2 regions of the Yersinia aldovae 670-83 genome follow, and region 2 is predicted to be linked to the other one. Evidence: predicted binding sites of a transcription regulator. Region 2 holds the regulator's gene; the other holds the start of a gene.

Region 1 (15,272 bases), 1.9 Mb from region 2:
GTAAATTGCTAAAAAACCCCACTATTCGTAAAGATTCTAACGCTAAAATGCCAAGATAGCCAATCGCTGTTTTCGCTATATATTTTCATATACAACGACTTATATAATCAAAGCCACGCAAAACCAGCTTAATTTAATCAGGTGCTAATACTTTGTTTAAAATCACGAAAACAAGGGCTTTTATCGCGTTTCAAGCCTAAATCCGTTAACTTATGCAGCAATTTAAGCATTGGCTACGCTATTTAGGGCTGGACAACAATATACAGGCAGGGAAAATATGCGAAATCGCACATTAGCGGATCTCGATCGGGTGGTTGCTTTAGGCGGCGGTCATGGTCTGGGGCGAGTGATGTCATCGCTCTCATCATTAGGCTCACGTCTGACCGGTATTGTAACGACCACTGATAATGGCGGTTCAACTGGCCGTATTCGCCGCTCAGAGGGTGGGATTGCCTGGGGAGATACCCGTAATTGTCTCAATCAGTTGATCACCGAACCCAGTGTTGCCTCCGCGATGTTCGAATACCGCTTTGGTGGTAATGGCGAGCTGGCGGGGCATAATCTGGGGAATTTAATGCTCAAAGCGCTGGATCATCTGAGTATCCGCCCGATTGAGGCCATCAATCTGGTACGAAGCTTATTGAAAGTCGATGCCTGGCTGATCCCAATGTCCGAACAGCCAGTCGACCTGTTGGCTATCGATAGTGAAGGGCACCCCGTCTACGGGGAGGTAAATATTGACCAACTGAACCAGATGCCACAAGAGATGCTGCTGTCACCCCATGTACATGCGACACGGGAAGCGGTTGAAGCTATCAGTCAGGCAGATGTGATTTTAATCGGGCCGGGCAGTTTTCTAACCAGTTTGATGCCACTGCTGCTGCTAGATGATTTAACCCAAGCCCTACGGCGTAGCTCTGCCAGCATGATTTATATTGGTAATCTGGGTCGCGAACTGAGTGTGGCAGCCGCTGCGTTAACATTGCAGGATAAGCTGGCGATAATGGAAAGCAAAATTGGCCGAAAAATTATTGATGCAGCAATTGTTAGCCCACGAATTGATACCAGTGGTGTAAAAGACCGAATCATTGTCCAGCAACCGTTAGAAGCTAAAGATATTCCTTATCGCCATGACCGCGAGTTACTACGCCAGGCGCTGGAAACCACGCTGCAAAGATTAGGTAGTGCAGGCTCTGTGTAAGTTGGGCCTGTATTTATCTTGCTAGCTATCACTGAATATCGGAATAATAGCATCCAACACGCGGTGCTGATAATTCACCCTGCTGGTATGTATTGGCAATGTATATAAGCGCGTCAATGGCTCATCGGTCAATACTTCAGCGCTGGGGCCATAGAGATACTCGCCCTCCGGGTAAAGCAGCAGGGTATTATCTGCAATATGTTGAGCGTGTTGTGGTGAGTGAGTCGTAAAGAGTACCGTTATACCGTCTTGTACTGATAACTCTCTTAATGTACTTAGCACGCGGTCTTGATTTGATAAATCTAACGCAGCGGCTGGCTCATCCAAAATTAGAATTTGTGGTTCGCTGGCAAGTGCGCGAGCAATACACACCAACTGACGCTCCCCCCCACTTAGCTGATCGAAAGGCTTCTCGGCCAGTGGTAGTAACCCCATATATTCTAAACAATTTTCAGTTATACGGTGATCAGTTGCCGTCGGTGAATCATACCAACGCATATGGCGTACTCGCCCTAACATAACCATCGTTCGCACAGTATAAGCGAACGTTGTACTCTCCTGTTGCGGAACATAGGCTGCTGCGGCTGACAAGTATGTACTCCCCCGAGTTGGCGAAATAAGCCCCAGAATCAAACGTAATAATGTTGTTTTTCCGCGCCCATTAGTCCCCATAACCGCTGCAATCTGCCCCTTACTGAGATGGAATGATAGATTATCAAATAATATTTTACCCCCTCGAGATAGACTTAACTCACTAATATTAATCACGATTTACCTCCTTATTCTGGTTTTTTCGTAGTAACCAGATGAACACCGGTGCGCCAACCAATGCGGTAAGGACACCTAAAGGAATTTCAGCACTGGTTGCACTGCGAGCTAAGGTATCGACACTAATCATATAGATGGCACCAAACACTGCTGCAGCTGGAAGCAACCTACCGTGATCCGGCCCCACAGCCATCCGTGCGATGTGGGGAACCACTAATCCAACCCAACCAATAGTGCCCGCCACCGCTACAGTGGCAGCTGTAATTAATGTTGTTGCAATCAACACTAACCAACGAGTTTTTTCAACTGAAATCCCCAGAGCTGTTGCGCTCTCATCACCTAGCGATAATACATTGATGCGAAAACGTAATAAAAACAGCAATAAGATTCCCAGCAAAATAGGAAAAGTAACTAAAAATAGTTTGTGATAATTAATCGTTGCAAAACTTCCCATTAACCAGAAAACGATCGAGGGTAACGTGCTATTAGGATCGGCAAAATAGGTCAATAAAGAAATTAATGCGGAAAAAAAAGCACTGATCACGACACCGGCTAATATCAGCATCAAAACCCGAGAACTGCCGCCATAACACCCAAGGAAATACACTAATACCATAGCCAGTAGCCCACCAATAAATGCCAGCGTGGTGGTTAATATCAAAGAGGAAAATAGGACAATAGCGATTGCGCCGCCCAGAGCAGCACCGGAAGAAACACCAATAATTTGTGGCCCCACCAATGGATTACGAAAAATCCCCTGTAGTGCTGCGCCAGCAACGGACAAACCCGCCCCCGTCAAAGCAGCAATTAAAATCCGGGGCAAACGGATAGAAATGACAACACGCTGTTCAGTCATTGTCCATTGAGAAAATAAATTAAGATCCTCAATTGGAAATATTGATGACAACAAAATAGCGATGACCGTGTTGATACTCAGAGGATAGCGCCCAGAACAAAGTGCAACCAGTACCACCGCAATCAAGAAAGTAGATGTCATCAGCCAAAATACCGTCATATTCTGTCGACATAAACGGAAATATCTCATGACTCGTCCTTGAATAATTCGGTGTAATAGACTGACAATTTATTAGCGTCAAATTGCAATATTTTATTCAGCTCGCGTTGGCTCAAACGGTAGTCATAAAGGAAGGCATAGCGTTCAACGATTTCTGATTTTAATGAGGAAATGATGTTATTAGGATAAAAAATATCAGTAAGCCATTGCCAATAGAGCGGTGTTTCCTGGCTTGGCGCATCCCAAATAAATCCTCCATTAGGAATTTTATACACTCTTTTATTCTTAACGGCCGTAACCTCAGCTAATGCCGGGCTGGTATATATATCGCGGGGTATTACACCGGTCTCAAAATTACCAATTAAAATAACATCTGGATTCCAAACAATAATTTGCTCCTGATTAATCGTTCGCGGCCCATTAAAATCCTCAGTGATGCTAACGCCTCCGGCACGTCGAATATCCTGATTGGTATGAGAGGTTCGACTAATAGTTTGAATTTCTGATAAAAACCGTGAAAGATAGAGCACGCGGGGTTTATGCTTATCGGGTCTTAGCGCAGCCTGCAACTCAACATTCCGTAATACCTTCTGCCGCCAGCGGATAATCTTCTCAGCACGTAATTCATGTCCAATAGATTTACCTATCAGCGAAATCCATTGCTGTATTTTCGTATCATCTTGATAAGGATATGAAATAATGGCCACACTCAAGCCTGCCTGCACGATAGGGTCGATAATGTCATTACCTAAATGCCCCCATTGCCACACTAAATCAGGCTGAATACTCAGTAATGTTTCAATATTTGGCATAAAACCGTGACCGACAGTATCACTGGGTAACGATGCTACTGCCGGAAACATTTTTGACAGCATACCTTGCTCGGCAGCGACTTTGGCAAAAGGATGTATACCTGCAAGGCGATCTGAGCCTTTATCAAGACTAATAAGTAATGAAGATGCGGGGATCGGAATAACAATAGCCCGCTTTACCGGGCCGTTCAAATGCACGCTTCGTTGATTCATATCAGTTAATTTAATATCACTACTCGCTAATGCCCTCGGTAGAAATGAAAATATAAATAGACAGATGAGAATTATAATAGAATATATATTATTAACCATAGTGACATTACCAATTATATTAATACTTGCAACTTAGCCTACATGAGCGGAAATATCCCCTCGTCAGTAATTTTAAAAATGATAGGTAAACCCACCATTAACTGATCGCCCCACCCCCGGGAATAATGTATTATTTTTTTCTGATGTCACTTCCCGCCCAGCAATTGATGCAGTCGCGTACCGTTTATTCGTTAAATTATCAAGACTTAAATATGTTGACCAGCCATCAGGATGCCGATAATCAATTTTAAATCCCCAAACAGCAAATTTATCACGGAATTGGACATCATAACGATTAGCATGATCAACCGGGGTACGCGCTGGTAACCAATGGAGATTGGGGCCTACACGCCAGTATTGCCATTTGTATAACAGTTCTGCGGAAAATTGTTGGGGTGGAATGCCGCCCATTCTTTTACCCTGGTATTCTCCTCCCAAAAAACGAAAATCATTGTACATCCAGGCCAAACGATATTCTATATCCGAATCCCTTAGCGGAATATCGCCTTTAAGCCCAGCCTCAATACCCTGATGTAATGTTTTATGGCGATAATTGAATGTGCCAGTGGAATTACCCTCTTGATCATAGAGTGAAATTAATTCATTTCTTACAATGCTACGATACAGCGTTAAATCCCAGTTGATTTTAGATGCCAGTTGCCCCTCACCGCCAACTTCCATTGTTACTGCCTTTTGAGGCGCTAACCGGTTAATTTTGCCATTATTAGAAAGAATTTCTCGGAAACTCGGAGGTTCATGACTCCAACTGAGATTGGCAAACCCACGAAATTGTGGCTGAGGGAACCAAATAACCCCCCATTTTGGCGTCATGAAAAACCAACTTTGCCTTGATTCTTGACGTCCATCACGGGGATAGGCATTACGTACCGAATGCGTCCCTTTGATATCTACGTTCAAATACCAGTCTTCGTTCGCTTGCCAACCTAACCCTAGGACAACATTTTGATTTTCAGCTAGCATTGTGTAACTACCTATCAATTTGCCATCCTGAGTCGTCTCACGACGATTTTGCCGCAGGTCACGTGCCATATCAGAGCGTTCAACTGACAAACGAGTACGATAGCTCAGTTCACCGCTCGATAAATCTGAATTCCATAAGATACCGTAAGTATTTCCGCTACTCAGTACGTACACGGCTGGCGTGATAAAATTGTCGTGAGTATGTTGCGCCCATAAACCGAGTTCCTGCTGCCAACCTTGGCCTTGCCATATTGAATAATTGGCAGCCCGAGCTTGTTCTACATTGCGCCGAGGATCTCTGGCCCATACCAAGGGATAGATAGAGGTGGGATTATTTTTGGCTTCGGATTGAGAAAGTGACCCCGCCACATCAAAACGGAGGTCGGTCCAGCTCAACCAGGTACGGTTGGTAAAACGACCTTGCTCAAAACCTACATTTGTTCTAATTGCATTTCGCTGTGAAGACGAGTGATCACGATAGCCACGGAAATTATCACCGCTGACACTTAGACGCCCATCCCATCGCTCGGTTAGCTCTCCCCCAATCGCGCCATGCCAACCTTGTCGCCCGAAACTACCGTACTCGTAGCGTAATCGCCCCGACTCGTCCCGACCGGTATAAGAAATAAAATCCAGTTCCCCACCCAGAGCGTTAGTTATCGAGCTAGTGGCATTGGCTCCACGACGGACGCTGATTATTTTACTTTCACGGGGTTCCAGCAAACTGATATGAAAGCCACCGTCAGCATCATTCAATGGCAAACCATCCTGCAATAAGGTGATACCTCTGGAGAGTGGTGCACTTTGCACGCCTGAACCACGAATATTTAGACGCGGCTGGTCAGCACCACCAAAAAAGTTCGATACCAGCAAACCAGATTGATGCTTCAGTGCATCATCTAATGTTGCTAATCGGCCTTCTTCGTCAGGAAAAATCAGATTACTCCCACCAGGAATTAACGCCAATTTACCTTTTTGTTTAATGATTGCATCGCCATGATCACTCCCGATAACTTCCATGTAATTATCGTTTTTTACACCATTTTCATCTGCCTGGGAGGGGAAGGTGAATAATATCGTCAATAATAGCAGTATATTTACTGAGATAATCCCTTTCATATAAAAAGTCCATATCAAAAAACTTTAATATAAACTCACATTAAAAAAACAAAGAAAAAATAAAGAAAAAAACAACATTAATTATTATTGAGAATTCACTATCTCACTCCATTGAAAATAATCATAACTATAAGTCATGTCAATAAATTACATTTGCGTAAAACTTTTATTTCATTATTTAAATTAAATACACACTATATACTTAAATGTCATTATAAAACAATCAATGGAAAAGAATCATTAAGAGAGATAGAGGGTAAAAAAGTGCATGGCTTTTATGTAGAATATAAATAAAAAACTATTTTTCTATTTTGGCTATCATTAATAAGCCTGCACTTGCAGGCTTATTAATACAGAGCAATCAGGATGAACCTTCCAGCCAATCTTTTTTATCCGTCAGCTTGATATAAAGTGCTTCCACTTTTTGTCTGGCCCACGGAGTGCGGCGTAAGAATTTCAGGCTTGATTTGATACTGGGATCACTAATGAAACAGTTAATCTGAATGCGGTCGGCCAAGCCATCCCAACCATAGTGTTCGACCAACTTAGTCAGCAATGCTTCCAAGGTGATACCATGTAACGGATCTTTTGATAAATGGTCGCTCATCATTTGCCTTTTTTATCGTTGATATACTCGCTATCCTTCAAGATGCAGGTGTACTGGCTGCCCTCTACCCAGCTCACCGGAATGCTCTTGCCGCCTTCCGGTATCTCGAAATCTATGGGATATAATTGTCTGGTAACCCTAATTTTAGCGGCACACCTTACGGGGAATCGTGGTGTGCCGCAAGATATTAAGATATTGCGATAAATTGCTGGCGCAGTTGATGCACCTGATCGCGCAAATCGGCGGCCTGCTCAAACTCCAGGTTTTGCGCATAGGTATACATTTTCGCTTCCAATTCACGGATTTTCTGATCCAGCGCTTTCGGCGGCAGGGATTGGTAGTCGTGGGTATCTGCCACTTTGCCACCCCGCCCTTTCCCTTTACCACGGGTCGACGGTTTGCCCAGTTGCAGGATATCGCCAATTTTCTTGTTAAGCCCCTGCGGAGTTATCCCGTGCTCCTGGTTGTGAATCTGCTGTTTAACCCGACGCCGCTCTGTTTCACCAATGGCTTTCTCCATTGAGGCGGTAATTCTATCACCATATAAAATGGCCTTGCCGTTGAGGTTACGTGCCGCGCGACCAATGGTTTGGATGAGGGAGCGCTCTGAGCGCAGAAAACCTTCTTTATCGGCATCAAGAATAGCGACCAGAGAAACCTCCGGCATGTCCAAGCCTTCTCGCAGTAAGTTGATCCCCACCAGCACGTCGAATTCGCCCAAACGCAAATCACGGATAATCTCGACCCGTTCTACGGTATCAATATCCGAATGCAGGTAACGTACCCGTGCACCATGCTCCCCAAGATACTCGGTGAGGTCTTCAGCCATACGTTTAGTCAACGTGGTCACCAGCACCCGCTCGTTAATCGCAGCGCGGATACGAATTTCTGACAGCAGGTCATCCACTTGGGTCGCTACCGGGCGAACCTCAATCAATGGATCAAGCAGACCGGTTGGCCGCACTACCTGATCAATAACCTCATCACCGGATTTCTCCAGTTCATATTTACCCGGTGTGGCGGAAACATAGATAGTTTGCGGTGCCAGTGCCTCAAACTCTTCAAAACGCATTGGGCGGTTATCCAGCGCCGATGGCAACCGGAAGCCATATTCCACCAGTGTTTCTTTACGTGACCGGTCACCTTTATACATCCCCCCAATTTGCGGAATGGTGACGTGGGATTCATCGACAACCAGCAGACCGTCTGCCGGTAGATAATCAAACAAGGTCGGTGGCGCTTCACCCGGCCCACGGCCAGACAGATAGCGGGAGTAGTTTTCAATACCTGAGCAGTATCCCAGCTCATTCATCATTTCCAGATCAAATTGGGTACGTTGGGCAATTCGCTGTTCTTCCAGCAATTTATTGTTAGCCAGCAGCACTTGACGCCGTTCAGCCAATTCAACCTTGATCTCCTCCATTGCCTGCAAGATACGTTCGCGCGGGGTCACGTAGTGCGTTTTCGGATAAACTGTGAAACGCGGCACTTCATGCTGCAACTGGCCAGTCAAGGGATCAAAGACAGAGAGCTTTTCGACTTCTTCATCAAACAGTTCAACCCGCAGCGCCCATTCATCGGATTCCGCAGGGAAAATATCTATCACTTCGCCGCGCACGCGGAAGGTACCGCGCTGAAAGACCTGATCATTGCGGCTGTACTGCAATTCAGATAAGCGACGTAGAATTGAGCGTTGGTCGATTATCATGCCACGGGTCAGATGCAACATCATTTTCAGGTAGAGATCCGGGTCGCCCAAACCATAAATAGCCGAAACCGATGCAACAACAATGACATCCCGCCGTTCTAATAAGGCTTTAGTGGCCGACAACCGCATTTGCTCAATATGTTCGTTTACCGATGAATCTTTTTCGATAAAGGTGTCAGAGCTTGGAACATAGGCTTCTGGCTGATAATAATCGTAGTAAGAGACAAAATACTCTACTGCGTTCTCGGGAAAGAACTCTTTCATCTCGCCATACAACTGGGCGGCGAGGGTCTTGTTCGGGGCCAGCACCATTGTTGGCCGGTTGAGATCAGCAATAACATTGGCGATGGTAAAGGTTTTGCCTGACCCCGTTACTCCCAACAGCGTCTGGTGTGCCAGCCCATTCTCCAGCCCCTCCTCTAATTTACGGATAGCCTCAGGCTGGTCGCCGGCGGGTTTAAACTCAGAATGTAGTTTGAATATTTTACTCATGAATTCGCTACCCGTTGGAGAAACACAGACTGTCAGGAGGCTAATTATGGAAGCCCCATCGATTTTTGCCACCTCTATGATACTGGATATAAAACCAGCTTCAAGCACCAAAATGCCACTATTTTCTTCCTTTGTGAATATTTGCCTCGTTACTGTGACGCCAGGTCCCTGATTGCACTGTAAAAGCCTTTTTATCCCCAGCAGTTAACAACATCAAACGATGAGCAGCAATTTGCTTAAACATTACGCAGCATTTCCAGCGCAATATTTTGCTTGCTTGATTTTAGTTAACTAATTGAAATAAAGCATATTTAATAAAAAGTAGAGAATCCGGACAACAAGTACCAAAGCCGCGCCCGCTCTAGCCTCTCACCAGTTTTCTATGGCTAATGCACAAGGTTATCCACAGGAATGGTGGATAACTCATTCAACCCCATAGAGGCTGGGAGTTGGAGAAAATCGCAGCCTAGCGATGAAATAGGGACAAACGTGCTTTTTTAGTGTTTTTTATACATTTTTGTTTCGGCATATATTTCAATTAGTACTAACTGAACCACTTGCTAATTCCATAAATTTCACTAGCTCATTCACAGAACCGATACCTTTTAACCAAAGTGTCTCTTATTGCACCATTTTCTCGCATTGAGGCACCGCTTAAGTGCAACATCATGACCGCTCGGCAGTCTTTATCTTGCGGGCCTTCGCGCATTTACACGGAGAGAAAACCAAAACCCTTTACAAACCGTTAACATGCAGACTTTATTATCGTATTCGCTAAGCTGGCCTAAGAGTTGCATTTAACTCTGTGAATCATCGCAATATAAGGGGGTATGGGCGAATACAGTGCAGCGCACTAACGAGCGGGCTATTAAGCAATAAGTGGGAGGATTAAGGGTAAAAATAGCCACTTGACGCCATTTAATGCCGTTATCAACTCATTACCCTGCTATTTACACTAACAACCACGCGTTATAAGTGTGGTGTTTTATGCTGTACTGCCACCATCGGGTATACAGATTTGCTGGTTACTTCTTCACTAGCCGTTACAGAACACTGGGGCACCTGTGAGCTACTGAGATCGACTAAGGAGAAGCACCGATGCTGACTTTAACTGCTGTAAATCAATACTATGGTCAAAACCATATACTATGGGATATCAGTTTGGAGTTACCTCGCGGCCAATGCACCTGTCTGGTCGGGCGCAATGGCGTGGGGAAGACAACACTGATTAATTGCATTATGGGGCATCTGCCGGTCAAAAGTGGCACCATGACCTGGCAGCCAAATCACCAACCACCGCAGAACCTGCTGCAACACCCTGTTGAGGGGCGCACAGCACTTGGGATTGGGTATGTGCCGCAAGGGCAGCAGATCTTCTCCCAACTGAGTGTTGAGGAAAACTTGCTGGTAGCTGTACTGGCTGGACGCCATAAATCACGTCACATTCCGGGCTGGGTTTTTGATCTCTTCCCGCTGTTGCACGATAAACTCAGCCAACGCGGAGGAGATCTTACCCGCTATCAACAGCAGCAGTTGGCTATAGCCAGAGCGCTGGTCGCAGAGCCAGAACTACTGATTTTGGACGAACCGGGGGGCGATACTCTGCCGCCACTGAGTGAGGATATAGGCCAAATTCTGCATCAACTTAGCCGCAACCTTGGCTTAACGGTTTTATTGGTTGAGCACCGTTTGGCCTTTATCCAACATGTTGCTGATCGCTTTTGCCTGATGGCCGGTGGCCGAAATGTGGCCCAAGGAACCTTGGACCAATTGGATGAGGATTTGATTATTGAGCACCTGGCCAGTTGACCCCGTAAGGCACCCTCGGGGCTAAAATAGCGTTTAGCCCCGTTTCCAGCAATGCATAACGACTATCAACCCCCTTCGCTAACGGCCAGTGGCTTCAGGTCCAGATACCCGCCGAGATCATGGCGCTCAGCCAGCGGGTGCTCGCCAATATCCGTAAGATGCGGGATAACCCCCAATCGTGGTGCAGGTATCATTCGCGTCAATGTCGCCAGATACTCCGCTTGCCGCGCACCGGTCGGAATCACCTCATTGGCAACCCATCCCGCCAGCGTTAGCCCGGCTTGGCGGATAGCTTGTGCGGTGAGCAAGGCGTGATTAATGCAACCTAACTTGACCCCAACAACCATAATTACGGGCAATTGTTCCAGCTCGACCCAATCAGCAAAAGTGACCTGTGCCGACAGCGGGGTAAACCAGCCGCCCGCACCTTCAATCAGAACCCAATCGGCTGATTGCGCTAACTGCCGTAGACCCTGTGATAATTCAGTTAGCTGAATCTCGCGCCCTTCACTTTCACTGGCAATATGGGGAGAGGTGGCTTCCGCAAAGGTCAGTGGATTGACCTGGCTATAGCGCAATGGCTCGCTGCTATTAGCCTGTAGCGCCAGCGCGTCACTATTGCGCAAACCGTCTGTTGTCATCTGGCTGCCTGAAGCCACCGGTTTGTATCCGGCGGTGCGGTAGCCCTGATTGGCCGCCGCTTGCAGCAATGCACAACTGACGACTGTTTTACCGACATCAGTGTCAGTACCGGTGATAAACCAACGTTTAGTCACGATAAATAACCCCATAAACCAGTTGATAGCTCAGCGGATAACCCCCTGACTGTACGACATAAGCTTGTTGCAGCGCCGCCAGCCGTTGACGCCCACTGAGACCAGCCTCGCGCCCATGATGTAAATGTGTCGCACCGATACCTTGCAGTGAGCGCATCAGGGCTATCACATCTGGAAACTGTTGTTGATGTAACTGCGGTGTCAGTTGGTGGCGATACCCCTGACACGCCGTACTGATTTGCCCAAACGAAAGAAAATCATTGATATGGCGCTTACCATCAACCTGTTGCCACGCTTGCCCCAATTCATCAAGGGAGCCATCGGCTAGCGTTGAAAATAGAATCAGGCCACCGGGCCGAGTAACCCGATAAAGCTCCATCAGTGCCGCCGCCAGATCCGAGCACCACTGCACTGCCAGGTTACTGAAACAGATATCAACCGATTGATCTGGCAAGGGAATATGCTCAATATCACCCAGTAAGTAGTCATCAGCAGCGTGCTGCTGGCGGGCATACTCCAACATACCTGCCGCCAGATCCAACGCCACAACCCGCTTCCCCAATTCGCGCCAGCGGCGGCTGAAAAAACCCGTTCCACAGCCAGCATCCAGTACGGTTTCCCCTGTATGCCGTAAACCCCGTTCCAGCAGCGCCTCACCGGTTGCACGCTGCAACTTAGCGGCTGAATCGTAGCTCTGTGCCGCACGGCTAAAAGCGGCGGCAATGGCCGGTTTATCAATTGTTTCTGTGGGAAACGGGGGGTCAATGACACACGTCATGCAACACCTCCAGCAATCTGTCGATATCTTCCGCTTGGTGCGCGGCACTCAACGTAATACGTAATCTTGCCCCCCCAGGGGGGACGGTTGGCGGCCGAATGGCGCTTACCCATAAACCTGCGGCACGCAGTTGTGCTGCCAGGGTCAGCGTTTGTTGGTTATCCCCCACCAACAGCGGCTGGATAGCAGTTTCTGATGCCCCTAATTGCAGTGGCAAACCAACTGCACCGGCACGGAATTGGCCGATACGCTGCTGGAGTTGCAAACGTAAATCATCACCTTGCTGAATACGTAATAACGCGGCTTGCAAGGCACAAGCCTGTGCTGGCGGCATCGCGGTGCTGTAAATCAGATGACGGGCATATTGCAGCAGATACTCTGCCACCGGCTCCTGACACAATACGGCCGCGCCACTAAGCCCGAATGCCTTGCCAAACGTCACCACCAGCAGTTCGGGTTTCACCCCTTGTTGCCAACAACTGCCACGCCCACCGTCGCCACAAACGCCAATACCGTGCGCGTCATCCACCAGCAACCAGCCCCCCGCTGCTGCCGCTTTTTGCTGCAAAGCCGCCAGCGGCGCGCTGTCACCATCCATACTGAAAACACCCTCAGTTACCACCAATGTCTGGCCTGAACAGGGTTTATCCAGCAGTTTTTGCAGCGAATCAGGCTGATTGTGGGTAAAACGCCGCAGTTGAGCCGGCGAGTGCGCTGCCGCCTCCAACAGCGAGGCATGGCTGAGTTTATCGGCTAATATTCGGTCATCGGCAGCGGTTAACGCCGCCAGCAGCGCCTGATTAGCAGCATAGCCGGAAATAAACAGCAAGGCGCGTGGATAGCCCAGCCAGTCGGCTAATTGCTGCTCCAAATGCGCATGGGGTTGGCTATAACCGGTAACATGGCCAGACCCCCCACTGCCAACGCCATAGCGCTGTGCGCCCTGCTGCCAGGCGGCGATGACTGCCGCATCCTGACTTAATCCCAAATAGTCGTTACTGGAAAAGTTGAGATATTGGCGGCTGCCAGATTGCAACCAGCGCCCGTTAGCACCGTTATTCACCTGACGGACGCGGTAAGCGGCTGCATCATGGCGTTGTTGCAGCCCCAGTTCTATCTTGCGCTGCCAACTCATCAGCGTGCCGCGTTGTAAAACTGAGTGGTATCGCCATACAGCAACTGCTCGGTTAATGCTTGCTGTTGCTCACGAGAGCCTTGTTCAGTGGTTGTTTGTTGTGGGTTCAAACCCAGCTTGCGGAACAGTTGCAGGTCTTTGTCTTCATCCGGATTTGGCGTGGTGAGCAATTTGCAGCCGTAGAAAATTGAATTGGCCCCCGCCATAAAGCACATGGCCTGCGTCTGCTCGTTCATTTGCTCGCGACCGGCGGATAACCGCACATAGGAAGCGGGCATCATAATACGCGCCACCGCGATAGTGCGGATAAACTCAAACGCATCAACATCTTCGTTATTTTCCAGCGGCGTGCCTTTGACTTTTACCAGCATATTGATTGGCACGCTTTCCGGCGGCTTGGGTAAATTTGCCAGTTGCACCAGCAATCCGGCACGGTCGCGTACCGTCTCCCCTAACCCGACGATACCACCGGAACAGACTTTAATACCGGCGTCACGAACCTCGCTTAAGGTATCCAGCCGCTCCTGATAACTGCGGGTGGTGATGATGCTGCCGTAGAATTCCGGCGAGGTATCGAGATTGTGGTTGTAATAATCCAGCCCTGCCTCCGCCAGCCGATGCGCCTGCTGTTTATCCAGTGTGCCAAGCGTCATACAGGTTTCCATCCCCATCGCCTTGACGCCTTCCACCATCTGCTCCAGATAGGGCATGTCACGTTCATGCGGGTTTTTCCACGCCGCCCCCATGCAAAAACGGGTTGAACCGGCGGCTTTCGCTTTTTTGGCGGATTCCAATACCTGTTCAACCTGCATCAGGCGCTCACTTTCCAGGCCAGTTTTATAGCGCGAACTTTGCGGGCAATATTTGCAATCTTCTGGGCAGGCACCGGTTTTTATCGACAATAAAGTGCTGACTTGCACCTGACGCGGATCAAAATGCTGACGGTGAACACATTGTGCTTCAAACAGTAATTCCAACAGCGGTTTTTCAAACAGGGCTTGGGCTTGCCCGACGGTCCAGTGAGTATAATTTGCCATTACGGCCTCTCTCAGAAGAGAAAAAAGTTTGGTCAGTGTAAATAAATCCGATATGCTGTCAACCATTCAAGACGCCAATTAGTTTACAACAAACCTCTATGACACCTTCTGACCTTGCTTTTGATCAACGCCATATCTGGCACCCTTACACCTCGATGACTGACCCCCTTCCCTGCTATCCGGTGGTGGCAGCCGATGGCGTTGAGTTGCAACTGGCTGATGGCCGGCGGCTAATCGATGGCATGTCGTCATGGTGGGCCGCAATACATGGTTACAATCATCCGGTACTGAATCAGGCGGCACATCAGCAGCTCGATAAAATGTCGCATGTGATGTTTGGCGGAATCACCCACCCCCCGGCAGTGGCGTTGTGTAAGCAGCTTATTGCCATCACCCCACCGGCGCTGGAGTGTGTGTTTTTAGCGGATTCCGGCTCGGTGGCGGTGGAAGTGGCACTGAAAATGGCATTGCAGTATTGGCAGGCCAAGGGAGAGCGGCGGCAACGTATTCTAACGCTGCGTCATGGCTATCACGGTGACACTTTCGGCGCGATGTCGGTTTGTGATCCACAAAATTCAATGCACAGTTTGTATCAGGGTTATTTGGCTGAAAATCTGTTTGCTGATGCACCACAGTGCCGCTTCGACCAGCCGTGGAACCCGGAAGATATTACTGATTTTGCCAACAAGATTGCACAATATTCTGGCGAGATTGCCGCCGTT
Region 2 (15,272 bases):
AGTAAAACCGGTAGAAACACCGGTGACACCATCATGAGGCCGCTGATAGAGCTGTTCAATTCGCGCGACCGTAGCTTCGAGGATCTGATCGACGCTTTTCGGCCCTTCATCTTTGCTGGCACGGCTTTCGGCAATCTGGAACACTTTGGATTCAGCCAGATCCAGCAGGTCTTCACTACTACGTCCTTGCGGATCATAACCGGCATCGGCAATCTCGTTGGCCACCGAGATCATTTCACGAACAACGGCACGTTCGCGTACGATATCAGCATAAGCACCGATATTCGCCGCACTTGGCGTATTTTTTGAGAGTTCGGCCAGATAGGCAAACCCCCCTACCGAATCCAAATCCCCTTTTTGTTCCAGCGATTCAGACAATGTTATCAAATCGATTGGCTTGCTGTTCTCCAGCAAACGCTGCATTTCAGTAAAGATCCGGCGATGCGGGCGGCTGAAAAAGTCATTGCTGGCAACGCGTTCAGACACGTTATCCCAGCGTTCGTTATCCAGCATTAAACCGCCCAACACGGACTGCTCTGCCTCCAGCGAATGAGGCGGGAGCTTCAGCCCTTCCATCTGGCGGTCTCGTGGCGCGGTCATATTGTTGGTTGGTTTTTTTGCTGCCATGAAAAGTGTTCTTTACCTTTGTTGCGATAGGAAAATATCGAATAGAAAATATAACGACCTAGTATATACACAAAGTAATTGGAGTTGCAGATAGACAGTAAATGAATAAATCCCAATGAGCGGAAAGAAATCAGCGATTCAGGTGAGTAGATGCAACTGACTTCAAGTACCAAGGGAATTGATGATGATATCAGTCACGGCAATGGGTTTCAGCCGGTACTTGGCACACCATGCAGATCCCTGTAGGGTGAAAATACATCTATTGCGAAGGAACTGACATGGCAAAGCATATCCAATTTAGCACCACCGGCGGGCCAGACGTATTGCAATACCTTGATTTTACACCTGTTGACCCTGCTGCACATGAGGTTCAGGTCGAAAATAAGGCAATTGGTATTAACTATATTGATACCTATATCCGTGGCGGGCTTTATGCACCGCCACATCTCCCGAGTAGGTTGGGAACAGAAGCCGCCGGAATTGTGACCAAAGTCGGGGCCAAGATTAGTGCGATAAACGTCGGTGATCGAGTGGTCTATGCCCAATCTGCTCTTGGCGCTTACAGCGAAGTCCATAATGTCGCCGCTGACAAAATTGCCATACTCCCTGATAATATCTCTTTCGAGCAGGCTGCGGCATCATTCCTCAAAGGGCTGACCGTCCATTATCTGTTGCGCCAAACTTACGCAATTAAACCGGGCGAAGTATTCCTGTTCCATGCCGCAGCAGGGGGAGTTGGGCTGATTGCCTGTCAATGGGCAAAAGCACTGGGAGCCAAGCTGATTGGTACGGTAGGCTCTGATGAAAAAGCTGAATTAGCAAAAGCTAAAGGAGCTTGGGCGACCATTAACTATCGTACAGAAAATATCGCCGAGCGGGTTGCAGAACTGACCAACGGCGAGAAAGTAGGCGTAGTATATGACTCCGTTGGCAAAAGCACCTGGCTGGACTCGCTCAACAGCCTTAGGCGCAGAGGTTTAATGGTTAGCTTTGGCAACGCTTCCGGCCCGGTGACAGGAGTAGACCTTGCTATCCTGAACCAAAAAGGCGGGCTGTATGTTACCCGCCCGTCCCTCAACGCTTATGTTACTCATCGGCAAGAGCTGGAAAATGCCAGTGAACAATTATTCTCACTCATTGGCAGTGGAGCAATTAACGTTGATGTCGCTAAAGCGCAGCAATTCCCGTTAAGTGATGCTCACCGCGCACACCAAATATTAGAAAGTCGCCAAACAACCGGCTCAAGCTTACTTATTCCTTAATAACTCAGACTAATAATGGATAGTTAATTATCACTATCCATTACTTACAGTTATAACTTATTAAAAATATTATCTCCTATTACTTTAAGACGGTAGTTCAATATATCCTAATTGCCCTCCTGCAAGGAAATATATATCCTCAAAACGTCACATCCAGATTACTGCCATCATCAATCACATACACTGAGGTTTAAACAATGAGTCACTCTGTAAGTAATAGGGACATAAATGAATTGCTAAGTAACATTTATCATGATAATAAAATAAACAACATAGAGTTTCAAAAGTTACGGGACTTCGCTGATGGTAAGTTTGATTTCCTATTAAATAGCTATGGTGAAAACAATAACTTATCTGCATTACAGAAGTCTATGGATGTCACCGTCCAATTGATGCAGCAGAGTTTTTTTGATATCAAAAAGAAATGTAAAAACGACGAAGATAATAAATTAGCAAAAGAAGCTTTTGATGCACAAATTTCTTATATGATTGCCAACTATGATCGATTATTTTCTAATCTTTAATATCACTATTTAGTTTATTACTTACCGGAGGTTCTGCTCGCCGAGTCTCATACCGAAAGTAATAACCAGGGCTTCTAACAATCAGAAGCCCTGGTTACACTGTTTTCTTTTAGTGCAAGCGTAGGGGTACTACAGGGTAGTCCGCCAGAACCGAGTGCCATTTATACAGCTATTTTTAGCTCTGACAGGGATGAAAATGTGATACCAAATCGTATCGGTAAGCATCCTAGCAAGCACATCCAAGAAAAAACACGTTTTCTCCCAGATTCGTCTTACTAATCTTTCAGGCTGTGATCGCTGCCGCAAGAAAGTGAAATTTAGTAACGTCTAACTACCGGCTTTTGCATTGAACGCCATATCCAGACCACCACGATGGCCAAGATTAACCAAGGCAACAGTTTAATCATCATGACAAATAAGCCGCCCAACATCATAAAGGCAGCCGCAACCAGCAGCGCAGCAAAGATGCCGAACAAAGATATACCGGTCACCATCAGCATGATAAAAAAACCGATAACAAAGAAAATTTCGAACATGGCTGGCTCCTAAATAAGGGTTTATTTCCCACAACCACATCATCATATATAACGATCAAATCGGGGGGTTATAAGGAGTATTACAAGAAACATGCCAACAAAAAAATTACGTTAACCAACTGAATATTTTCGTTATTTAATAAGAAAACCTACCAGTGAGACTGGCAGGCATGGTCAATTTGACTAACTTATAGCGAACTTTATTACAGAGAACTAACCTGTGGGCGAGTGACCATTGCCAACGCTTGTTCCACCACGGAGACATCAGCACCGGGCTTATGAGCATTTTCACTTAAATGGCGACGCCATTGACGCGCACCGGGAATTCCCTGGAAAACACCCAGAATATGACGGGTTATGTGGCCAAGGTAAGCACCGCGTGATAACTCTTGTTCGATATAAGGATAAAGCGCTTCAATGGCCTTAACGCTATCCACCACGAGAGCATTGGGATCAAACAGTTCGCGGTCCACTTGTGTCAGGATACTGGGATTCTGATACGCTTCGCGCCCCATCATGACGCCATCAAGGTGTTTTAGGTGCTCTTTGGCCTCTGCCAGTGTTTTTACACCACCGTTAATGGCAATGGTCAGTGCCGGAAAATCGCGCTTGAGCTGATACACCCGCTCATAATCCAGCGGCGGCACTTCACGGTTCTCTTTCGGACTCAATCCTGAGAGCCAGGCTTTACGGGCATGAATAGTGAAAATGTTGCATTCGCCACGTTCTGCCACGGTTTGCACAAATTCGCACAAAAACTCATAGCTATCTAGCTGGTCAATACCAATCCGTGTTTTTACTGTCACCGGAATAGAAACCACATCGCGCATCGCTTTAATGCAATCAGCAACCAGCTCGGCCTCCCCCATCAAGCAGGCACCAAAACGGCCATTTTGCACGCGATCCGACGGGCAACCCACATTCAAGTTGATTTCATTATAGCCGCGCAATTCTGCCAATTTAGCACAATGCGCTAAAGCCAGAGGATCACTGCCCCCCAGTTGCAAGGCCACCGGATGGTCCTGTTCGCTATAAGCCAGATAATCCCCTTTACCGTGAATAATGGCTCCCGTCGTCACCATTTCGGTATATAACAACGCTTGCTTAGTTAACAACCGATGAAAGTAGCGACAATGGCGATCGGTCCAGTCGAGCATCGGCGCAACAGAGAAACGCTGTAGGGGGTAGCGTGCTAACAGGCTTGATTCACTTTTTTTCATGGCTAAGTCTGCCAAAGTATTTTCTTGATACATTCGTTGAGTTTGTTCTTGATAGACCCCGATACAGACCCAAAAATGAGGCTAAGGCTGAACGAGAATTACGGAAAACGGCCCTAATGATAGCATAAAAATGTATCAGTCAATCTGGGGAGATGTATCGACCGTAATTTGAATTACAGATAGCACTCCCCCTATTGCGATAACTTACTTTTCGTCAATTAAGTCTATTGGCACGTCCATAATAGGTAATTGGCCTAACACTAACTTCGCACCTGCATTAGAAAGATGACTTCCTTGATTATATAGCCCCCCATTTTTATTAATAATCAGACAGTTATGCCCCTCACAAAGACTATCCACAGGATTAATAATCATTAAGTTAGGGCTTGGTTTTATATAGGCATTCAACTTTTCACTCAATGCACTTGCTGCATTATATCCTTTAGTACTTTTATCATAGACTTTCCCGACGTTACCATTACTAATATTAAGCAATCTAAAATAGTCTCGTTTAACATCCGTTCGAACCGTAGGGATTGGGTAAACTAAAACAACTCGATGCCCCATAGAGAGCAATTTATTAATGTTGCTGGCTAAAGATACCCATACCAACTCGTCAGGCGCAGCAGGTTCAGATACTACATTCATACTCAGGGCTTTACCTGGTGAACCCTCAACCAATTTTGTATCTTTAAATTGTGCATAATTAGCTGCAATTAAAAATGTCTTTTTACTTGAGAACGCATTAATAACCCCCCAACGTCGGCGATTAATATCAGGGCACTCGGGAGCCGTTCCGAACCATAATTTGTCAGAGACAAAAGAACATTGTTCATAAGTTAGAGATATTATTCCTTTTCCCTTTTTTGCTAATTCTGTTTGCAAAGCATATTCAAAAGAAGCAGCGTAGCTATCTCCTATGACAACCCAACTTTCATCACCAAACTTGCACGCCCCTGATGGATCTCTATTCCCACACAGATGTGTAGGTTTGCCTGAAAGGTAATTACGGCCGGTGGTTACACTCTCCAATCTACGGAATTCAGGAACTTTAAAATCTTCATACATCTTTTTTGCCAAGGGTGATAAACGTTCACCTGCAGAATCAGCAAAACCGTTTTTAATTATGGTCACCCCAGAGAAAAGTATCAAAATAAATGCAGATACCCCCATCACAGCCCATTTCCATAGAGCAAGCTGTTTCTTCCTAAATGGTTTCTCAATTAAATAGAACGATATGATGGCAAGAATTACAGAGATCATAATAAGTACTAGCGATGTTTGAGTGTCTATGCTCCCCACTTTTATTCTATAGAATACAAACAGCGGCTGGTGCCAAAGATAAATAGAATAGGATATTGCCCCAATAAAGATAACTGGTTTAGCTGATAGTAGTGATGTCGTTATATCTCGCTGGCGAGAAAAGAAGATAATAATAAGACAAATATTAATGCAGGTAGAATTCGCTTGGATCTTCTTAAGAAAAAATCACTTACTGAGAAATTACCTTTTTTTAAGTCTGAAAATATAATAGATGTTATCAAAAAACCGGATAATACAAAAAATATATCTACGCCTAAAAAGCCTCCTCTGAATAGTTCATAGCCAAAAATAGACAATTTTGCATGATAAAAAACGACTGCGAAAACAGCGACGGCTCGTAATCCATCCAACTCAGTTCTATATCTCGTGTTGTGGGACATACAATTCTCTATATTACAATGAGTTTTTATTTTCTTCTTTCAAAAAACAATTATATACAGAAGTATTTACACAGGTAAACGCATTAATGCAACCAGTTGATTTATATCATATTAACAAGTTATCCGCGAAGGAAACTACGCAGTTAAATCTGTAATATAATACAACTTATTCCTAATGCTCGATGAGATCACTGTATGAGAATATGCTGTGAGATATTTTTGTGAGATGAAAAACATTGCTCAATTCAAACACCTGTCAATATGACGTCTCGCGCAAACATGGTAGAATCTATTGATGACTACGTTGCGAGATTACAATCATGAAACCGATCAATGAGGAAACGCTGCTCGCTAAGGCTGAAAGCCTATGCCTACAACGAAACGTCCGGTTGACCCCGCAACGTCTAGAGGTATTACGTTTGATGGCCCAGCAGCCCGGTGCTATCAGCGCTTATGATTTACTGGATCTGCTACGAGTTTCTGAGCCGCAAGCCAAACCGCCTACAGTTTATCGCGCATTGGACTTTCTGTTGGATCAAGGGTTTATTCATCGCGTCGAGTCAGCTAATAGCTATGTGTTATGCCATCATTTTGAAGAGCCGACTCATACTTCAGCGCTATTTATCTGTGACCGCTGCAAGATAGTGACCGAGCGCACTACCGTCGGGATTGAAGAGGCCTTGGCGCAATTGGCAAAGCAATCAGGTTTTGCACTGCGTCACAGCGTAGTAGAGGCACACGGTTTATGTGCGGAATGTGGGGTAGTTGAAGCATGTGAAAGCCATGATCACTGTGATCACGACCACTCAATTGTGACGAGAAAGAAGTAGATACCTGGCGATAAAGATCACACTGTCGCTAAAAGGCGGCAGTATTAGACAGCTTTGAGCAATACAAACAGATTTACCCCAGTGCAATAGACGTAAATACTGATATATAAATAGAGTGTGGGTAGCATTCTTCAGGATAAGACACATCCATGTGTCTATAGCGATATAAATCAGACAGTTAGAATGGATTATATTAAAATATATTCACTCACTTCATTGTCAATTATATATTATCACACTAACAAGAAGGTATTATTTAATTAAAACATTCATGAAAATAAGAAAGCCGATTAATTTATACCCTAAATAAACGCTTATATCAGATCCAGTCGCCATTACGGATGACACCAACGGCCAATCCTTCAATAGTGAAGCTTTGTTCACGCAGATCGACAACAATCGGCTGGAACTCACTATTTTCTGGCAGAAGTTGTACGATATTACCCTGTTTCTTCAAGCGTTTGACCGTCACTTCATCATCAATTCGTGCGACAACCACTTGCCCATTACGCACATCTTGCGTTTTATGTACCGCTAGCAAGTCGCCATCCAGAATACCGATATCTCTCATCGACATTCCGTTTACCCGCAGCAGAAAATCTGCGCTCGGTTTAAACATGGAAGGGTCTACTTTGTAGTGGCCTTCGATATGCTGCTGTGCAAGCAATGGCTCACCTGCGGCAACTCGGCCAATCAACGGCAAACCGTCTTCTTCTTCCATCAGTAAACGAATGCCACGGGAAGCGCCGGAAACAATCTCGATCACGCCTTTACGGGCCAGTGCTTTTAAATGTTCTTCCGCGGCATTTGGAGAGCGAAACCCCAGACGCTGCGCGATTTCGGCACGGGTCGGTGGCATACCGGTTTGCGCTAAGTGATCGCGAACCAGGTCATAAACCTCTTGCTGTCTGGTAGTTAGTGCTTTCATTCCGCCCCCTGTTTGTTTATACAGTCTTGCTGTGAGTATATACAGGTAAGCGAGCATTGGGAACCAAAGAGTGAATAAAAACAGGGATTAATCACTGTTTACATCGACAGCACTGTTCGAGCCTTTATTGACCAATATGCTGCCAAAGTACCGTTATCCATACAAATAGTGCTAATCCAATCGCTAAAAACACTGCGGCTGACCCCATATCTTTTGCCCGGCCAGAAAGTTCGTGAAACTCACTACCAATACGATCGACGATAGCCTCGATAGCACTGTTTATTACCTCTATAATGATAACTAAGATCACGCTGGAAATAAGTAAGATACGCGCTATGGCACTCACATCTAGCCAGAAAGCCAGTATGATGGCAGCAATAGCGGTGACGATTTCCTGACGAAAGGCGGCTTCGTTTTTCCAGGCTGCCATTAACCCTTTAACAGAATAACCGGCCGCTTTATAGATTCGGGTTAATCCTGTTGATTGATTCGCCATGTTTTATTGCCTTTATCTTAAGTTAATGATGATTTTTGCCATTTTATGTTGTCTCATCACCACAGATCTCAAAACCAGTTTCTGGTATCCTTGCGACGAATTGCTAACAAGAGGCTTCATGTAGTTATGTCAGGTTGGCGTAAAATATATTATAAGTTACTGAATTTACCACTTAAACTGTTGGTAAAAAGCAAGGTTATTCCGGCAGATCCTGTGACTGAGTTAGGGTTAGACCCTTCTCGTCCCATTCTGTACGTTTTGCCTTACAATTCTAAGGCTGATTTACTGACTTTGCGAGCGCAGTGTCAGGCACAGGATCTGCCCGACCCATTGATTCCATTGGAAATCGATGGTGTGCAGCTGCCCAGCCATGTCTTTATCGATAACGGCCCAAGGGTGTTTCGTTACTATGCACCCAAACAAGAATCGGTAAAGCTATTCCACGATTATCTCGATTTACATCGCAATAATCCGGCGCTGGATATCCAAATGCTGCCGGTTTCCGTGATGTTTGGCCGCTCTCCAGGGCGTGAAGGCCACGGTACGCCACATCTGCGCGTACTGAACGGCGTGCAGAAATTTTTTGCCGTATTGTGGCTGGGGCGCGATAGCTTTGTGCGTTTCTCTACCACGGTTTCACTGCGCCGTATGGCCAGTGAGCATGGTACAGATAAAACGATTGCCCACAAACTGGCGCGCGTAGCAAGAATGCACTTCTCACGTCAGCGTCTGGCCGCGGTTGGTCCAAGCCTACCGGCGCGTCAAGACCTGTTCAAGAAGCTTTTGACCTCCAAAGCGATTGAAAAAGCGGTCGCCGATGAAGCGCGCACCAAAAAAATCTCCCACGAGAAAGCACAGCAGAACGCCATTACACTGATGGAAGAGATTGCCGCAGACTTTTCATATGAAGCCGTGCGTCTGTCTGACAGGGTTTTGAGTTGGACGTGGAACCGCTTGTATCAGGGAATTAACGTCCACAATGCAGAGCGCGTGCGGCAGTTGGCGCAAGATGGTCATGAAATCGTCTACGTGCCTTGCCATCGCAGCCATATGGATTATCTGCTGCTCTCTTATGTGCTTTATCATCAAGGGCTGGTGCCGCCGCATATCGCCGCCGGTATTAACCTTAATTTCTGGCCTGCCGGCCCAATCTTCCGCCGTTTGGGTGCGTTCTTTATCCGCCGTACCTTTAAGGGCAACAAACTCTATTCAACGGTATTCCGTGAATATCTGGGTGAGTTGTTCACCCGTGGCTACTCAGTGGAATACTTTGTTGAAGGTGGGCGCTCACGTACCGGCCGCCTGCTGGAACCTAAAACCGGCACGCTGTCGATGACCATTCAGGCCATGCTGCGGGGTGGCTCACGTCCAATCACGCTGGTGCCGATTTACATCGGTTATGAGCATGTAATGGAAGTGGGTACTTACGCTAAAGAGTTGCGCGGGGCGACCAAAGAGAAAGAGAGCCTGTTGCAGATGCTGCGTGGCTTGCGCAAACTGCGTAATCTCGGTCAGGGCTATGTGAACTTTGGCGAACCCATTCCGCTGACAACCTATCTGAATACCAACGTGCCGCAATGGCGCGATGCTATCGATCCGATTGAAGCACAGCGCCCAAGTTGGTTGACGCCTGTAGTAAATGATTTGGCCGGTAAGATTATGGTCAGAATCAATAATGCGGCAGCGGCGAATGCCATGAACCTGTGTTCAACCGCATTATTGGCTTCACGTCAGCGTTCACTCACTCGCGAGCAGTTGCTTGAGCAACTCGATTGCTACCTGCAATTATTGCGTAACGTGCCTTATGCGAAAGACGTCACCGTGCCGGATAAAACACCCGAAGAGTTGCTTAATCACGCCTTGAATATGAATAAATTTGAGGTGGAGAAAGATAACATTGGTGACATCATTATCCTGCCACGGGAACAAGCGGTGCTGATGACTTATTATCGCAATAACATCCAGCATTTGCTGATCCTGCCATCACTGATTGCCAGTATGGTGATGTACCAGCGGCGCATCACACGCGCCGAATTGTTACGTCAGGTCAGCATGATCTATCCCATGTTGAAAGCTGAATTGTTCCTGCATTACAGTAAAGAACAGTTGCCACAAACGTTGGATACGCTGATTGATGAACTCGCTCGCCAGCAGTTGATCTGCGATAAAGGGACTGAAGTAGTACTGAACCCGGCCCGCATCCGCCCACTGCAATTACTGGCAGCCGGTGTGCGGGAAACCCTGCAACGTTATGCGATTACTCTTTCGTTACTCAGTGCGAACCCAAGCATCAATCGGGGTGCGCTGGAGAAAGAGAGCCGCATTATGGCGCAGCGTTTGTCTGTGCTGCATGGAATTAACGCACCGGAATTCTTTGATAAGGCGGTGTTCTCAACATTGGTCGCCACCTTGCGAGAAGAGGGCTATATCAGTGACACCGGTGATGCCGTGCAAGAGCATACACTGGAGGTTTACAACATGCTGAGTGTGTTAATGACGCCGGAAGTGAAGCTGACCATCGAGAGCGTCAGTATGCCGGCTGAAACCAATAATCTGCTGCCTCAACCCGCAGCAGAGGATAAACCGGAAGGTTGATTACTCACAGCTTTAAGCAAAAGTAATAAACAAAAATGGCCGGATTCATCATCTGGCCATTTTTTTGACTGTTTTCCAGAGGCTTATTTACTGCCAATAACTGATCAGAATCCCAAGGAACAGCACCAACCCGACGTAGTTATTATTCAAAAACGCCCGAAAGCAGGGATCACGCTGACGTCCGGCAATCATCTTCTGTTGGTGGACAAACAGCGCACCCGCCAGCAAGACTGACCAATAAAACGCCCCGCCAAGATTCATCAACCAGCCAACCGCCACCATCAGCACCAGAGTTGCCAGTTGCAGCAATCCGATGATCAGTTTGTCCTGCTGACCAAACAAAATTGCGGTAGATTTGACACCAATTCTCAGATCGTCATCACGGTCAACCATCGCATATTGAGTGTCATAAGCCACCGTCCAACAGATATTTGCCAACAATAACAGCCAACAAACCAGTGGCAAACTTTCGCTGACCGCAGCGAAGCCCATCGGGATTGACCAGCCAAACGCAGCACCTAGCACCACCTGCGGCAGGTGAGTTACCCGTTTCATAAACGGATAAATCCAGGCCAACGCCAGTGCCGCTAGCGATAACCCGATGGTCATGCTATTGAGGGTTAGCACCAAAGCAAACGAGAGCAATACCAAGACCACAAACAGGATTTTGCTTTCTTTCTCACTGACAAGGCCGCTGGGCAAGGGCCGTGATGCAGTGCGTTTTACAAAGCCATCAATATGTCGATCAGCGTAATCATTGACGACACAACCGGCTGCGCGCATGAAAAGAACACCCAAGACAAAAACAATCAATATTTTGGTGTCGGGAATCCCTTGCCCTGCGAGCCACAAGGCCCATAACGTCGGCCACAGCAGCAATAATGAACCAATAGGTTTATCAAGACGCATCAAACGGCAATACGCTAGCCATTTGGTATGAACAGTATTTCCCTTCAATTTATCAGTCTCCAAAATCTCACCACCACTTAAACTGAATACAGCGGCGAGGCTGGTAAAAAAACTTCCGTCAATAATAGGGGTTTGCCCGACAAACGCAGTAGAGAGCGGCGCGCCCACTGCGCCTCTTGGCGGCCTACTTGGATATAGTCTCGGGTTAGATTGTCACCACCGAATAAATAGCGCCCAAGGGGGAGTGTGCCTAGATCCACCAGCGCCCGATCAGGCCCAGACAGTGTTTCTTCGGGGATGATAGTGCGCCCCAGCAGCCACGGCTCATTATCACCGCACAAGATGATTTCCCGCAGCCAATAGCGCTCACTCACCGGCAGATACTCTGCATCTTCCCCTAACTCATTACGCGTAATAAAGCGTTCTCGCTGGGGTTCGACATGAACTCGTTGGCAATGTTGCTCAAAACGCCGGGTCATCGACCCCAACTCCATCAGCCAATCGGCAATAGCGGCTGGCAAATTCGGCTGCTCAATGGCAGACCATTGGATAGGTTTTATAATTGATGTATCGCCGGTAGACATACAACTCGCTCCCTGACGAGGATAAAACATCTATCCCGCTAAGTCGTAAATAGGGTGGCATTGTAGCGCAGATTAGACAGTTAGCGGCATCTGATTATCATAACCACAACAGCTAATTAACCAAGATGCCTTCGACGAATATATAAGCCATATGATATTTAAATGAGGTGGGAGAGTAGTTAAGCAAGGCGCAGTAGCCGTATATTAAACCCAACGAAAAAAGGTGCGCCAAAGCGCACCAATCATCCAGCCATATTCAGCAGTGCCGGGAGTTAACCCTTGCCTTTTACACTACTAATAAAGGTTTTTCGGGCTGAAGTTGAGCCTAAATGTTCTGCCTCATTCAACAGTTTCAGCGCCTTATCGACATCACCGGCTTTCACCGCATCTTTAATCGCCTGGTTGAAGTAGTTTTCAGTCTCACTCAGCATTGGCTCTGCCACTTTTGTCGGCTGTGGCGCTGCGGCTACAGCAGCAGGCTGAGGAGTATTACCGACCACAACTGGCGTTGGATTTGGCGCTGACTGAATCAAACCAATCATCACATTGCCCATGCCCTGTTCGGCAGTGGCTTTGATTTTCAAGTTGCCGGTTGGAGTATGTTTAGCCATTGGGTCTGGAATATCAGGCACCGCATTACCCACGCCCATCGCATAAGCTTTGGCAGGATCCAACAGTTTGGTGGTTTTGACCAAATCATCGCGGGTGGTGTAGACCAGCAGATAAATTTGTTTCTGACCCAGCGCTGGCGTCAGTTTCATCACCCCTTGCAGGCGGTCACTGGTCATAATACCCGCTTTTTCATAAGTGAAATAGCTGGACGGATAGTACGCTGCGGGGCGCATTTGCTCATCCAACACTAATACGCTAGGAGAATAAAGCTGATTATCGATCACTAAACTGCTAAGTGTAATCTCCATTGAGCCACGGTCAGCAGGTAAAGCAAAAGCCGCAACCGCCCCTGTAATATTGCCCTGCGAAATTTGCGGGCTGGCAGAAGTCAGTTTGATATCTTGCGTCGCCGGTGGCACTAATGGCTGCCACGGCACATGCTGTAACGTGGCTGTACTGATTGTCGGCGCGATAGAAACATTTGCCGGAGAAATCGTTGATTCGGCTTGCACCGCCAGAGGTGCAATCACCCCCATAGCCAATGCCAGACAGAGTGACAGAAGATTCTTTTTCATTGTTATACCTCATACATTGAGCGTCAGCGCTAACTGTGCACAGGCAAGGTCGGCAGAGTTAACCAATCTACCCGTCGTATTTCAAGCTGCATGGGCGTTGGCTGCACTCCATCACCCGGCTCACTTACTTGTTGTAAGCGCATCGGGATTATGAGCCTCAGCTCACCCTATGGGCCTGCGCAAGCGCTGTTCAAAATGGTTTACAACCAATTTGTCTCTCGCTTGCCGCCTTCTTGCAACTCGAATTACTTAGGGCATCTCACTTTTCTTGTTTAAAAAATCAAACAGCCGCCCCAAAGGACGGCTGCGTCACTGCTGTTACCACCAGGCTTCGAATTGCGCACCAAAGGTCACTTCATTGCTCTTACCACGGCTGTCAGTACCTACGGAGCCGTTCTGTGCCAAGCCGTAATCAGGGCCGTTGGCACCATTTGGCAATGTAGCGTTGTTATAGCCCCACTTCTCATCCCAGTTGGCGTAAGTTGCGAATACACGAATTGCCGGACGTGACCAGATGCTGTCGCCCGCTTGCCACTGTTGTGCCAACGTCAGTTTGTACTGGCCGTTACGGTCACCGGTATGCTGCGACTTAACGTTATCGTAACCCACTTCCAGCAAGGTACTCATGATTGGCGTCCATTTGTACATCGGGCGCACGCCCACGCTGTACCAGGTGGTGCCGTTGTTGTTGTCCCAGTCAGTATCCTGATATAAGGCAACGTACATCATGTCCCACTTCTCAGCCAGATTAATGGCACCGTGGTCAATCACTCGTAACATATGGCCGTTATTATTGATTGATGTCCCTTGGGAATGACCACTGTTGTAGGAGGTCATTGAATCTGTGGCATATTGCAGAACAAATTTGTTAAAACCACCCATCATGCTTTGGGTATGTTCGGTGGTCAGCATCACGCCATCTTTAGAAGCCCCCGGAGCCAGAGAGTAATCATCCTGAGCATTGGCGCGGCCGTAATCCACACCAAATTCCAGCGTTCCGCCTGGATTGGTCTCTAAACCAGCCAAACGCACGTCAAAGACGTCGTTAACGGTGTGATCAGCATCTTTACGTTGATTGTCGATCCAGGCACTTGACCCACCCGCTTCTGAGTTACGGGTTGCTGCCAGAGATAACTTGCCAAAGCCCAGATCAATCGCTTCCACACCTGCACCTGGGCCTGAGATATCCCAGTAGTAGAAGTCAATCATATGGACGTCATGACGTTGGTAGAAGCGTTTACCGGCCCACATGGTGGAGCCTGGTAACCATTCGATCAGATTTTTACCCTGCACGTTGGCTTCGCGAAAAGCCGGTGAAGTAGATTCCCAGTCATCGCGCTGTGAAACGGAATACGCCACGTTGGTATCGAAGTAGAAGCTCTTGTCGCCTTCTTTCCACAATTCCTGGCCTAACTTGATTTCCGCATAGGTTTCACATTCGTTACCCAGACGGTATTTGCTTTGAGCACCGGTGGCTTTGAAACATTGTTGTTCGCCACCACTTCCCGTCCAGCCGATACCGGAACGTGCATACCCGTGGAAATCGACAGCCATAGCTTGAGTGGAAAGAACACCAGCGGCAACAGCCAGTGCTATCGGTAACTTGCGCAGAGTAATCATCAGTAATCTCCTGTTATATTTGCCTGTCGGCATGCGTGCTTTACATTCGGCGTTGGCTAAACGCCCAGCTCTTGATACAGCCGTTTACACGCTGTGCCATCCTCACGGAACAGATGACAGCGTTGTGGCGGCAGGCCAATCGCGAATGTTGCACCTTCTTCTACCAGCACCACGTCGTTCTGGCGGTAAACCAGGTTCTGACGAATTGCCGGGATTTGGATATGTATTTGCGTTTCGTTACCCAATTGCTC

What was found. The regulator LexA, encoded in region 2, represses DNA repair genes until DNA is damaged. The targets are predictions, from matches to a motif close to TNCTGTATGTACATACAGNA.
Positions count from the first base shown of each region.
Region 1: the regulator LexA is predicted to act here: its motif matches at 9,096-9,115, upstream of uvrB (excinuclease ABC subunit UvrB).

Region 1 is NZ_CP009781.1:4,209,134-4,224,405, reverse strand. It holds gene yvcK (uridine diphosphate-N-acetylglucosamine-binding protein YvcK) at 278-1,201, shown strand; gene AT01_RS19000 (ABC transporter ATP-binding protein) at 1,223-1,969, opposite strand; gene AT01_RS18995 (FecCD family ABC transporter permease) at 1,962-3,014, opposite strand; gene AT01_RS18990 (ABC transporter substrate-binding protein) at 3,011-4,108, opposite strand; gene AT01_RS18985 (TonB-dependent receptor family protein) at 4,181-6,208, opposite strand; gene AT01_RS18980 (VF530 family protein) at 6,570-6,815, opposite strand; gene uvrB (excinuclease ABC subunit UvrB) at 7,003-9,015, opposite strand; gene AT01_RS18970 (ABC transporter ATP-binding protein) at 10,114-10,824, shown strand; gene bioD (dethiobiotin synthase) at 10,890-11,600, opposite strand; gene bioC (malonyl-ACP O-methyltransferase BioC) at 11,593-12,378, opposite strand; gene bioF (8-amino-7-oxononanoate synthase) at 12,362-13,513, opposite strand; gene bioB (biotin synthase BioB) at 13,513-14,550, opposite strand; gene bioA (adenosylmethionine--8-amino-7-oxononanoate transaminase) at 14,649-15,272, shown strand, end outside.
Region 2 is NZ_CP009781.1:2,291,470-2,306,741, forward strand. It holds gene dnaB (replicative DNA helicase) at 1-627, opposite strand, end outside; gene AT01_RS10455 (quinone oxidoreductase) at 906-1,889, shown strand; gene AT01_RS10460 (hypothetical protein) at 2,087-2,413, shown strand; gene pspG (envelope stress response protein PspG) at 2,731-2,949, opposite strand; gene dusA (tRNA dihydrouridine(20/20a) synthase DusA) at 3,153-4,169, opposite strand; gene AT01_RS10475 (SGNH hydrolase domain-containing protein) at 4,374-5,432, opposite strand; gene AT01_RS22285 (acyltransferase family protein) at 5,573-5,872, opposite strand; gene zur (zinc uptake transcriptional repressor Zur) at 6,193-6,702, shown strand; gene lexA (transcriptional repressor LexA) at 7,022-7,630, opposite strand; gene AT01_RS10490 (diacylglycerol kinase) at 7,755-8,126, opposite strand; gene plsB (glycerol-3-phosphate 1-O-acyltransferase PlsB) at 8,253-10,721, shown strand; gene ubiA (4-hydroxybenzoate octaprenyltransferase) at 10,809-11,678, opposite strand; gene ubiC (chorismate lyase) at 11,708-12,214, opposite strand; gene malM (maltose operon protein MalM) at 12,487-13,401, opposite strand; gene AT01_RS10515 (maltoporin) at 13,720-15,021, opposite strand; gene malK (maltose/maltodextrin ABC transporter ATP-binding protein MalK) at 15,078-15,272, opposite strand, start outside.